Regions from separate parts of the Kitasatospora brasiliensis genome, predicted to be linked through region 3. Evidence: riboswitches for the same ligand, from Rfam matches in the RefSeq annotation. Region 3 holds a riboswitch; each other region holds the start of a gene.

Region 1 (2,193 bases), on a different contig from region 3:
GCGGAGCCCCCGGGTTCGGGGGCTCCGCGGGTGGGGCTGGGATCAGGGGTTGAGGCCGCGCTGCTGGAGCCAGGGCTCCGGGTCGACCGGGGCGCCGCCGCCCGGGCGGACCTCCATGTGCAGGTGCGGGCCGGTGACGTTGCCGGTCGCGCCGACCTTGCCGATCTGCTGGCCGGCGACGACCTGGCCGGAGCCCTTGGTGATCGAGGAGAGGTGGCAGTACCAGATCTCGGTGCCGTCGGGCAGGGTCTCGACGATCCGGTAGCCGTACGCGCCGGCCCAGCCGGCCGAGGTGATGGTGCCCTGGCCGAGCGCGTGGACCGGGGTGCCGGTGTCGGCGGCGAAGTCCAGGCCGGTGTGCAGATGGGCCCAGTAGCGGGCGCTCTGGCCGTAGTGGGCGGAGAGCCGGTAGTCCGTCACCGGGAGGGTGAGGGCGGCGGCCTTGGCCCGCTCGGCCTCCTCGGCGGCGCGCTTGGCCTCGGCCTCCTTGGCGGCGGCCTTGGCCTCGGCCTCCTGCGCGGCCTGGACCCGGGCACTCTCCTCGGCGGCGGTGCGCTGGCTGTCGGCCTGGTGCTGGATGCGGGCGGCGAGCGCGAGGCCGGGGTCGGCGGCGAGCGCGACCGGGGTCTCGTCGGGGATCTCGACGGCGGGCGCGGCGGCCGGGGTGGCCGAGGCGAAGCCGGTGGCGCCCAGGGTGGCGGCGACGGCGGTGACGCCGAGCAGCGGGGAGGTTCCGCGGATCTGACGCGGCATCCGGTGGCGGTTGGCCTCGGCCTCCGCGCCGAAGGCCTCCGGACCGAAGTCCTCGGGGCCGTCCGTGCCGGGGTGGTCGAGAAGCTGGGTACCGGCTTGTGCCTGGGTATGCGTCGACGCCACGGAGGCGCGCTCCTTTCCTTCCTTCGCGCCTACCGGGTTAGCTGACGGGTTCGGAGCAGGAAGGTCTCCTACGGCCGGGCCGGGGCCCCGCCGATTCACCCCAAGGAACATGGTTCCCCGGCTCCCTGGCCTGCCCGGAGGCCGGCCGGCGGGATTAGGCGACGGCGCACGGTGCCGTCTGGGTACGGCGTTGACAACCGCGCTGCGTTATCAAACGTTAATCCTAGGAGGCCCTGATTCCAAGCCACCCGTTTGGAGCAGCTTAGGCCCTGGTGATCGGACGTCAACGAACGGCCCCTCATACCCGGGCCCATCTGAGTACACCTACTCATGTGCGGCCCGCGCCGGCGGTCGCATCCTGACGCCATGAGCGCACCGATGAAGACTCGCACCACGGCCGCCTACCACGTCCAGGCCGTCCTCTCCTTCGCCCTGTCGGGCACCGCCCTCGCCGCCGGGATCGCCTGCCTGCCGGTCGGCGCCTGGACCCGGGCTTTCCTCGGGCTCGGCCTCCTCTACACCGTCACCTCCGCGTTCACGCTGGCGAAGGTGATCCGGGACCGCCAGGAGTCCAACGAGATGGTCACCCGGGTCGACCAGGCCCGGCTGGACAAGCTGCTCAGCGAGCACGACCCGTTCAAGGTCGAAGGGGTCTGACGCGCCGGCCGAGTCGGATGCCGGGCGGTCGCGTTCGACGGTCACGCTTGGCGGTCACGCTTGACGGTCACGCTTGACGGCTAAGGCTATTAGCCTTAGCTTTATGGCTATCGGCAGTAACGCCGACCCCGCGCCGGCGGCCCGAGGAGGACCCCCATGAACGGCACCATCACCCCGAGCACCCAGTACCTGGCCGTTCCCGGCGGCCGGATCTCCTTCGACGACACCCGGCAGGGCGAGGGCACCCCCGTCGTCCTGCTCCCGGGCATGCTCGACAGCCGGGCCACCTACCGGCACCTGCGCCCGCTGCTGGTCGCGGCCGGCCACCGGGTCGTCACCATGGACCTGCGGGGCTTCGGCGAGTCCTCCCTGATCTGGGACGACTACAGCCCGGCCGCCCTGGCCGGCGACGTGCTCGCCCTGCTCGACCACCTCGGCATCGAGCGCGCCGTCCTCGCCGGGAACTCCTACACCGGGGCGACAGTCGTCAAGGCCGCCGGGGACGCGCCCGAGCGGGTCGCCGGCATCGTGCTGATCGACGCCTTCGTCGAGAACCCGCCGCCGGGCGCCCTGATGCGCGGCGCCATGGGGCTGCTGGGCGCGGCCCTCGTCCACTGGCCGGCCGCCTGGGGCTTCTACCTGCGCAAGATGGCCTTCCCG
Region 2 (2,193 bases), on a different contig from region 3:
CGCCGCCTGGTGTCGAAGGCGTTCACGCCGCGCCGGGTGGCCGAGTTCGAGCCGCGGGTGCAGCAGCTCACCGACCGGCTGATCGACGGCTTCGCCCAGCGCGGTTCGGCGGACCTGATCCATGAGTTCGCCTTCCCGCTCCCCATCTACGCGATCTGCGACATGCTCGGGGTGCCGGCCGAGGACCAGGACGACTTCCGCGACTGGGCCGGAATGATGATCCGACATGGCGGCGGCCAACGTGGCGGTGTGGGGCGCGCGGTGAAGCGGATGCGGGCGTACCTGCTGGAGCTGATCCACCGCAAGCGCGCCGACCTCGGCGACGACCTGATCTCCGGTCTGATCCGGGCCAGTGACCACGGTGAGCACCTGACCGAGAACGAGGCCGCGGCGATGGCCTTCATCCTGCTGTTCGCCGGCTTCGAGACCACCGTCAACCTGATCGGCAACGGCACCTACGCGCTGCTGCGCAACCCGGAGCAGCGCCGACTGCTGCAAGAGTCGGTGGCGCGCGGGGAGAGCGCGCTGCTGGAGACCGGGATCGAGGAACTCCTGCGCTACGACGGGCCGGTGGAGCTGGCCACCTGGCGGTTCGCGACCCGGCCGCTGACCATCGGCGGGGTGGACATCCCGGTCGGCGATCCGGTGCTGGTGGTGCTGGCCGCGGCGGACCGCGACCCGGCCCGGTTCGCCGACGAGAACACCCTTGACCTGGCCCGGAAGGACAATCCCCATCTGGGGTTCGGGCACGGCATCCACTACTGCATCGGCGCTCCGCTCGCCCGGCTGGAGGGGCGTGCCGCGCTGGCCACGCTGCTTTCCCGGCTGCCCGATCTGCGGCTCGCGGAAAGCCCGGAGAATCTGCGCTGGCGCGGTGGCCTGATCATGCGTGGCCTGCGCGAACTGCCGGTGGAATTCAGCCCGGAGAGCCGCTCGCCGCAGGGCCCTCCGGATGCTCCTCGGCACTGACGAAACGTCGCCAACCGGCAGCAAACGGGGGTGTGAACACCCATCAACCGGACATAACACCGCACTTTGTAGGCGGGTGAACACGTGCCGTAATCCCGGTGTGATATCGGTGATATGAGCTTGTGATTCATCTGAAGATCTGTCTACTCTCCCTGGAGTTCGCAGCTGCGGACCTCGTGCGCGGAACGCCGAATCCTGCCCGCCGCGCACGGGAAACCGACCAGAACCCTGGGCAGGGGCGGGGGAACCAGGTTTGTTGCCGTCCCCACGGCTTGGGGTGAAGCCGCCCAGCGGAAACGTTTCCGCGTACGGCGGCCGGGCCACCTCCCGGTCCGAACCCGACAGCTCACCTCGCAGGCGTGCGGAGAGGGACCTCTTCATGCTGTTCGTTGGAACTGGCCGCCACCGTCGTCGCACCCAGGCCGAGAAGGCCATCGCCGTCGCCGGTGTGGCCGGCGTCGGACTCGCGATGCCGCTCCTCACCGCCACCGGTGCTTCCGCCGCCCCCGTCTCCACCTGGGACGCCGTCGCCCAGTGCGAGAGCGGCGGCAACTGGAGCATCAACACCGGCAACGGCTTCTACGGCGGCCTCCAGTTCACCTCCAGCACCTGGAAGGCGTACGGCGGTGGCGCCTACGCCCCGCAGGCCAACCAGGCCAGCAAGGGCCAGCAGATCGCCGTCGCCGAGAAGGTCCTGGCCTCGCAGGGTCCGGGCGCCTGGCCGGTCTGCTCCAAGAAGGCCGGTCTGACCAAGGGCGGCGCCGCCGCCGCGGTCGACACCTCCGGCAGCAAGGCCCAGTCGGCCCCGAAGCAGCAGGCCCCGAAGCCCGTCAAGCCGGCCGAGAAGCCCGCTCAGCAGCAGGCCCCGAAGGTGGCCCCGAAGCCGGCTCAGAAGCCCGCCGCGCCGCTGGTCCAGCAGGCCGCCCCGCAGCAGCAGACCCACCAGACCCCGGGCTTCTCCGGCAAGGCCGGCTGGGACGCCGACGCCAAGGTGTACTGGTACCAGAACAACGGCGCCTGGTACTGGACCAGCCACCAGAGCGTCTACCAGCAGTACGCCGGCCAGGCCGCCGCCCAGCCGCAGTACGCCCCGCAGGCCGCCACCCAGCAGGCCCCGCACGCCGCCGGCCACGACTACACCGTCCGCGCGGGTGACACCCTGTCGACGATCGCCGCCGCCCAGGGCGTCTCCGGCGGCTGGCAGGCGCTGTACCAGGAGAACCA
Region 3 (2,193 bases):
CCTCCACCATCCAGCAGGCCAGCACCAGTCAGGCCGAGGCGCTCAAGGGGCTGCTGGACCAGCAGCGCCGGCTGGACCAGGAGAAGGCCGAGGCGGCCGCGGTGCTCGCCTCCCTGGACACCACCACCAAGGACCTGAACCAGGCCAAGTCGGACGTCAACGCCAAGCTGAAGGCCGCCCAGGACCTGCTGAACTCGCTCAGCGCCGCCGACCGTGCCGCGCTGAAGGCCCAGGAGACGCAGGACGACCGCGCCTCGCGCGGCAGCGACCGGGTGGACCTCGGCAACCTGCCGGCGGCCAGCGGCTACGCGGCCACCGCGGTGTCCAAGGCGATGGGCAAGCAGGGCTCGCCGTACGTCTGGGGCGCCACCGGGTCGACCACCTTCGACTGCTCGGGCCTGATGGTCTGGGCGTACGGGCAGGCCGGCGTCTCGCTGCCGCGCACCTCGCAGGAGCAGGGCCACTACGGCACCCGGGTGCCCTCGCTGAACGAGGCCCAGCCGGGCGACCTGGTGGTCTACGGCTCGGACATGCACCACGTCGGGATGTACATCGGCAACGGCATGGTGGTCCACGCGCCGCACACCGGTGACGTGGTGAAGGTGATGAAGGCCGACGCGATGCCGATCAACACCATCCGCCGGGTCTGACGGCCCGACACGCCCGCGCGAGCAGTTGTGACCAGCGCCACCTCCGTTCGGGGGTGGCGTTCGGGTTTTCAAACCCTTTTGCGGTCGAATGCTGAGAACTGATCAGCCTTGCGTGTACCAGTGGTCACCATCGGTCATTTTCACAAAAGAACTTGGGTAATCTTCGGTCTTTTTTCTGACAAGGATTTGAACGGATCACGGTTCAGTTACTAGGGTCGAGCCTTGGACCACCGCACTGTCGATCGCCCAGCCAGGGTGGCGGCGGTGGTCTCCGCCGAGTTCGCGAGGCAGCGGGGCAGGTCGAAGCGACTGCCCGACAGGGGAGCCCAGCAATTGGGGGCGCTGCGGAGCGGAGCCGGGGAACCATGTTCCTCCGGGGTGAATCGGCGCCAGGTCGGCCGCTGGAGCGGCCGTGAGGCGTCGTAGGGCATGCTTCCGGCCCGAACCCGTCAGCTCACCCGGTAGGCGGACGTAGGAAGAAGGAGCCCGCCTTCGTGGCGTCCCATCGTCGTCCCAAGCCCGCCGGCCGCGCCCGCGTCTCGATCATGACCGGTCTCGCCGCCGCGGCCGTCGCCCTCTCCGCGCAGTCCGGCGCCCACGCCGACCCGCAGCCGACCAAGGAACAGGTCAAGGAGCAGGTCGACCAGTACAACGAGCAGGCCGAGGTCGCGACCGAGAAGTACAACGCCTCGCTGGAGAAGCAGCAGGAGCTGGAGAAGCAGGTCTCCGGCCTCCAGGACCAGGTGGCCCGTCAGCAGGCCCAGGTGACCGAGCTCCAGGGCGGACTCGCCGAGATCGCCGGCGAGCAGTACCGCAACGGCGGCATCTCGCCGACCGTCCAGCTGATGTTCTCCTCCAGCCCGGACACCTTCCTGAACCAGGCCGGTGCGCTGAACCAGGCCGGGGACACCCAGAAGAACCAGCTGAAGCAGCTCCAGGAGCAGCAGCGCAAGCTGGACCAGGACCGCACCGAGGCCCAGAACAAGCTCGCGGAGCTGGACTCCACCACCACGCAGCTGAAGGCCTCCAAGGAGGAGGTCCAGAGCAAGCTGAAGGCTGCCCAGGACCTGTTCAACACGCTGTCCGAGCAGGAGCGCCAGGCGATCCAGCAGGCCGAGCAGAAGGCCGCCGCCGACGCCAAGGCCAAGGCGGACGCCGCCCAGGCGCAGCAGCAGGGCGCCGACCGCGCCTCGCGCGACAATGGCCGCAGCGACCTCTCGGCCCCCACGACCACCGCTCCGGTGAAGGTGGCCGCGGGCAGCTCGCGCGGTGCCGCCGCCCTCTCGTACGCCGCCTCCAAGATCGGCAGCCCGTACGTCTGGGGCGCCACCGGCCCGAGCTCCTTCGACTGCTCCGGCCTGATGGTCTGGGCGTACAACCAGGCGGGCGTGTCCCTGCCGCGCACCTCGCAGGCGCAGGCCGGGGCCGGTACCCGGATCGGCACGGACCTCTCCCAGGCCCAGCCCGGCGACCTGCTGATCTTCTACAGCGACGCCCACCACGTCGGCATCTACGCGGGCAACGGCCAGGTGCTGCACGCCCC
Region 4 (2,193 bases), on a different contig from region 3:
TCCGACAGCATCGCGCGGCCGCGAAGCCCGCGACACCGGCGATCGACGCCCCGCGCACCGGAGTTGACGCCGCGTTCGACGGGTCGAACGGAGCGGGAACGACAGCGGCCGGCCCGGCCGTACGAGGAGTTCCCCGTACGGCCGGGCCGGCCTGGGCGTGTCCCGCGCCCATGGCCGCCGTGCGGCGATCACCCGGTCGAGCGGTCACCCGACATGACCATCCCGGAGGATCGGTTCGCCCGCAGCAGCGGTGGTTCCTGGTTCCTACTGCCGAGCCTCAGGCTCAGAGCGCGACGCCGTGCGCGCGCAGGAAGGCGACCGGGTTGATGTCCGAGCCGTACTCCGAGCCGTTGCGGATCTCGAAGTGCAGGTGCGGGCCGGTCACGTTGCCGGTGGCGCCGGAGAGGCCGATCTGCTGGCCGGCGGTGACGCTCTGACCGATCTTCACACCGATCTTGGAGAGGTGCGCGTACTCGGCGTAGTGGCCGTCGGCGAGCTTGATCTCGACCTCGTTGCCGTAGGCACCACCGTTGCCGGCCTTGACCACGACACCGTTGGCGATCGCGCGCAGCGGGGTGCCGGTGGCGGCGACGAAGTCCTGACCGGTGTGGTGGCCGGAGGCCCACATCGAGCCGGCCACGCCGTAGGCGGTGCCCAGCTTCGGGTTGGCCAGCGGGGCGACGAAGCCGGAGGTGGCGGCGGCGACCGGAGTGGCGGTCACGGCCTGGGTCGGGGTGGCGACCTGGAGCTGGGTCTGGAGCTGCGCGGCCGGCTGGGCGGCCTCGGTCCGCACCTGGACCTGGGCCTGGGCCTGCGGCTCGGCGGCCTGGGTCGCCGGGGCGGCCGGCTTGGCCGGGGCCGCGGGCTTCGCCGGGGCGGCGTCGGCGGCGTGGCCCGGCAGCGCGAGCTGCTGGCCAGGGAAGATCAGGTCCGGGTTGGCGCCGACGACCGAGCGGTTCTGCTCGTACAGCGCGTGCCAGCCGCCCTCGACGTCCTTGACGTCGGCGATCTTGGACAGGGTGTCGCCACTGACGACGCGGTAGCTCTCCGACGCGGCGGAAGCGGCCGGAGCGGCCGACTTGGCGGCGGAAGCGGCCTGCGCGGCCGGAGCAGCCGGAGCCTGGTGGGCCTGGGCGCTGATCGCGGTCACCAGCGGAAGGGCGAACGACACACCGGTGACGGCGGTGGCGATGCCGATGCGGGCGGCGCGGGGCAGGGCGATACGACGAGCCTGAGCAGGCATGGAATTTTCCTCTCCGACGCCTGCGAGGTGAGCTGTCGGGTTCGGGCTGGAGTTGCCCGGCCGCGCATGCGCGGCTTCACCCCGAGCCGGTCCTGGACGCCCGCGCACTGAGGCGCGAACTCCGGTCCGGCGACTTACCTGTGGGTCCCCCGCTCCTGCCGTACAGAGTTCGTTTCGAACCACCGGGCAGCGGCAGGACTCGGCGTTCCACCCGGCGGATCCGTCCGGACTGGCCGGGCGGTCGCTGAACTAAAACCCATCCGTTCGGGTGAAGCAATGTCGATCTCTTGAAACGGCGACGACCCCCCGCCCCCCGGTGACCCTCCGCAGGCCCGACCACACGATACGTACACAACCCATTCACTCCCGGCCACTGATCCACGACCCTGCGCCGAGATTCACGACACCGCGCACCCGCCCGCTCACCCACCGCATCCGGCCAACACGCCCACCGGTGACCCTTGTCACGTACGCCCCGGACAACGCAGGATTCGCCCGTGGCCACCTCCGAGGCCGGCACCCTGCGCCTGGGCACCGCGCAGGGTCGCTGGGTACTACTGGCGACGGTGCTCGGCTCCAGCATGGCGATGCTCGACGGCACCGTGGTGAACGTCGCGCTGCCCCGGATCGGCGCCGATCTCGGCGCCACACTGGCGTCCCTGCAATGGACGCTGAACGCCTATCTGCTCACCCTGGCGGGCCTGATCCTGCTCGGCGGCGCGCTCGGCGACCGCTACGGGCGGCGCAAGGTCTTCCTGATCGGCGTGGTCTGGTTCGCCGCCGCCTCCGCGGCCTGCGCCGCCGCGCCGAACATCCATGTGCTGATCGCCGCCCGCGCCGTCCAGGGCATCGGCGGCGCGCTGCTCACCCCCGGCTCGCTCGCCATGCTCCAGGCCGTCTTCCACCCTGACGACCGCTCGGCGGCGGTCGGCCTCTGGTCCGGCCTCGGC

Evidence for each region. A riboswitch is a leader RNA that binds a small molecule or an ion and turns the genes downstream of it on or off. The one in region 3 is predicted to bind cyclic di-AMP.
Region 1: it holds a riboswitch for cyclic di-AMP, as region 3 does, so the genes downstream of both, QWJ13_RS07930 (M23 family metallopeptidase) here and QWJ13_RS05280 (C40 family peptidase) in region 3, are expected to answer to the same signal.
Region 2: it holds a riboswitch for cyclic di-AMP, as region 3 does, so the genes downstream of both, QWJ13_RS22255 (LysM peptidoglycan-binding domain-containing protein) here and QWJ13_RS05280 (C40 family peptidase) in region 3, are expected to answer to the same signal.
Region 4: it holds a riboswitch for cyclic di-AMP, as region 3 does, so the genes downstream of both, QWJ13_RS16795 (M23 family metallopeptidase) here and QWJ13_RS05280 (C40 family peptidase) in region 3, are expected to answer to the same signal.

What each region holds. Positions count from the first base shown of each region.
Region 1 is NZ_JAUOOW010000002.1:24,706-26,898, forward strand. Features, by position in the region: gene QWJ13_RS07930 (M23 family metallopeptidase) at 43-876, opposite strand; cyclic di-AMP (ydaO/yuaA leader) riboswitch at 889-1,047, opposite strand; gene QWJ13_RS07935 (YiaA/YiaB family inner membrane protein) at 1,243-1,533, shown strand; gene QWJ13_RS07940 (alpha/beta fold hydrolase) at 1,690-2,193, shown strand, end outside.
Region 2 is NZ_JAUOOW010000005.1:607,677-609,869, reverse strand. Features, by position in the region: gene QWJ13_RS22260 (cytochrome P450 family protein) at 1-969, shown strand, start outside; cyclic di-AMP (ydaO/yuaA leader) riboswitch at 1,178-1,343, shown strand; gene QWJ13_RS22255 (LysM peptidoglycan-binding domain-containing protein) at 1,349-2,193, shown strand, end outside.
Region 3 is NZ_JAUOOW010000001.1:1,161,678-1,163,870, reverse strand. Features, by position in the region: gene QWJ13_RS05285 (C40 family peptidase) at 1-650, shown strand, start outside; cyclic di-AMP (ydaO/yuaA leader) riboswitch at 981-1,134, shown strand; gene QWJ13_RS05280 (C40 family peptidase) at 1,145-2,193, shown strand, end outside.
Region 4 is NZ_JAUOOW010000004.1:150,019-152,211, reverse strand. Features, by position in the region: gene QWJ13_RS16795 (M23 family metallopeptidase) at 284-1,243, opposite strand; cyclic di-AMP (ydaO/yuaA leader) riboswitch at 1,246-1,385, opposite strand; gene QWJ13_RS16790 (MFS transporter) at 1,741-2,193, shown strand, end outside.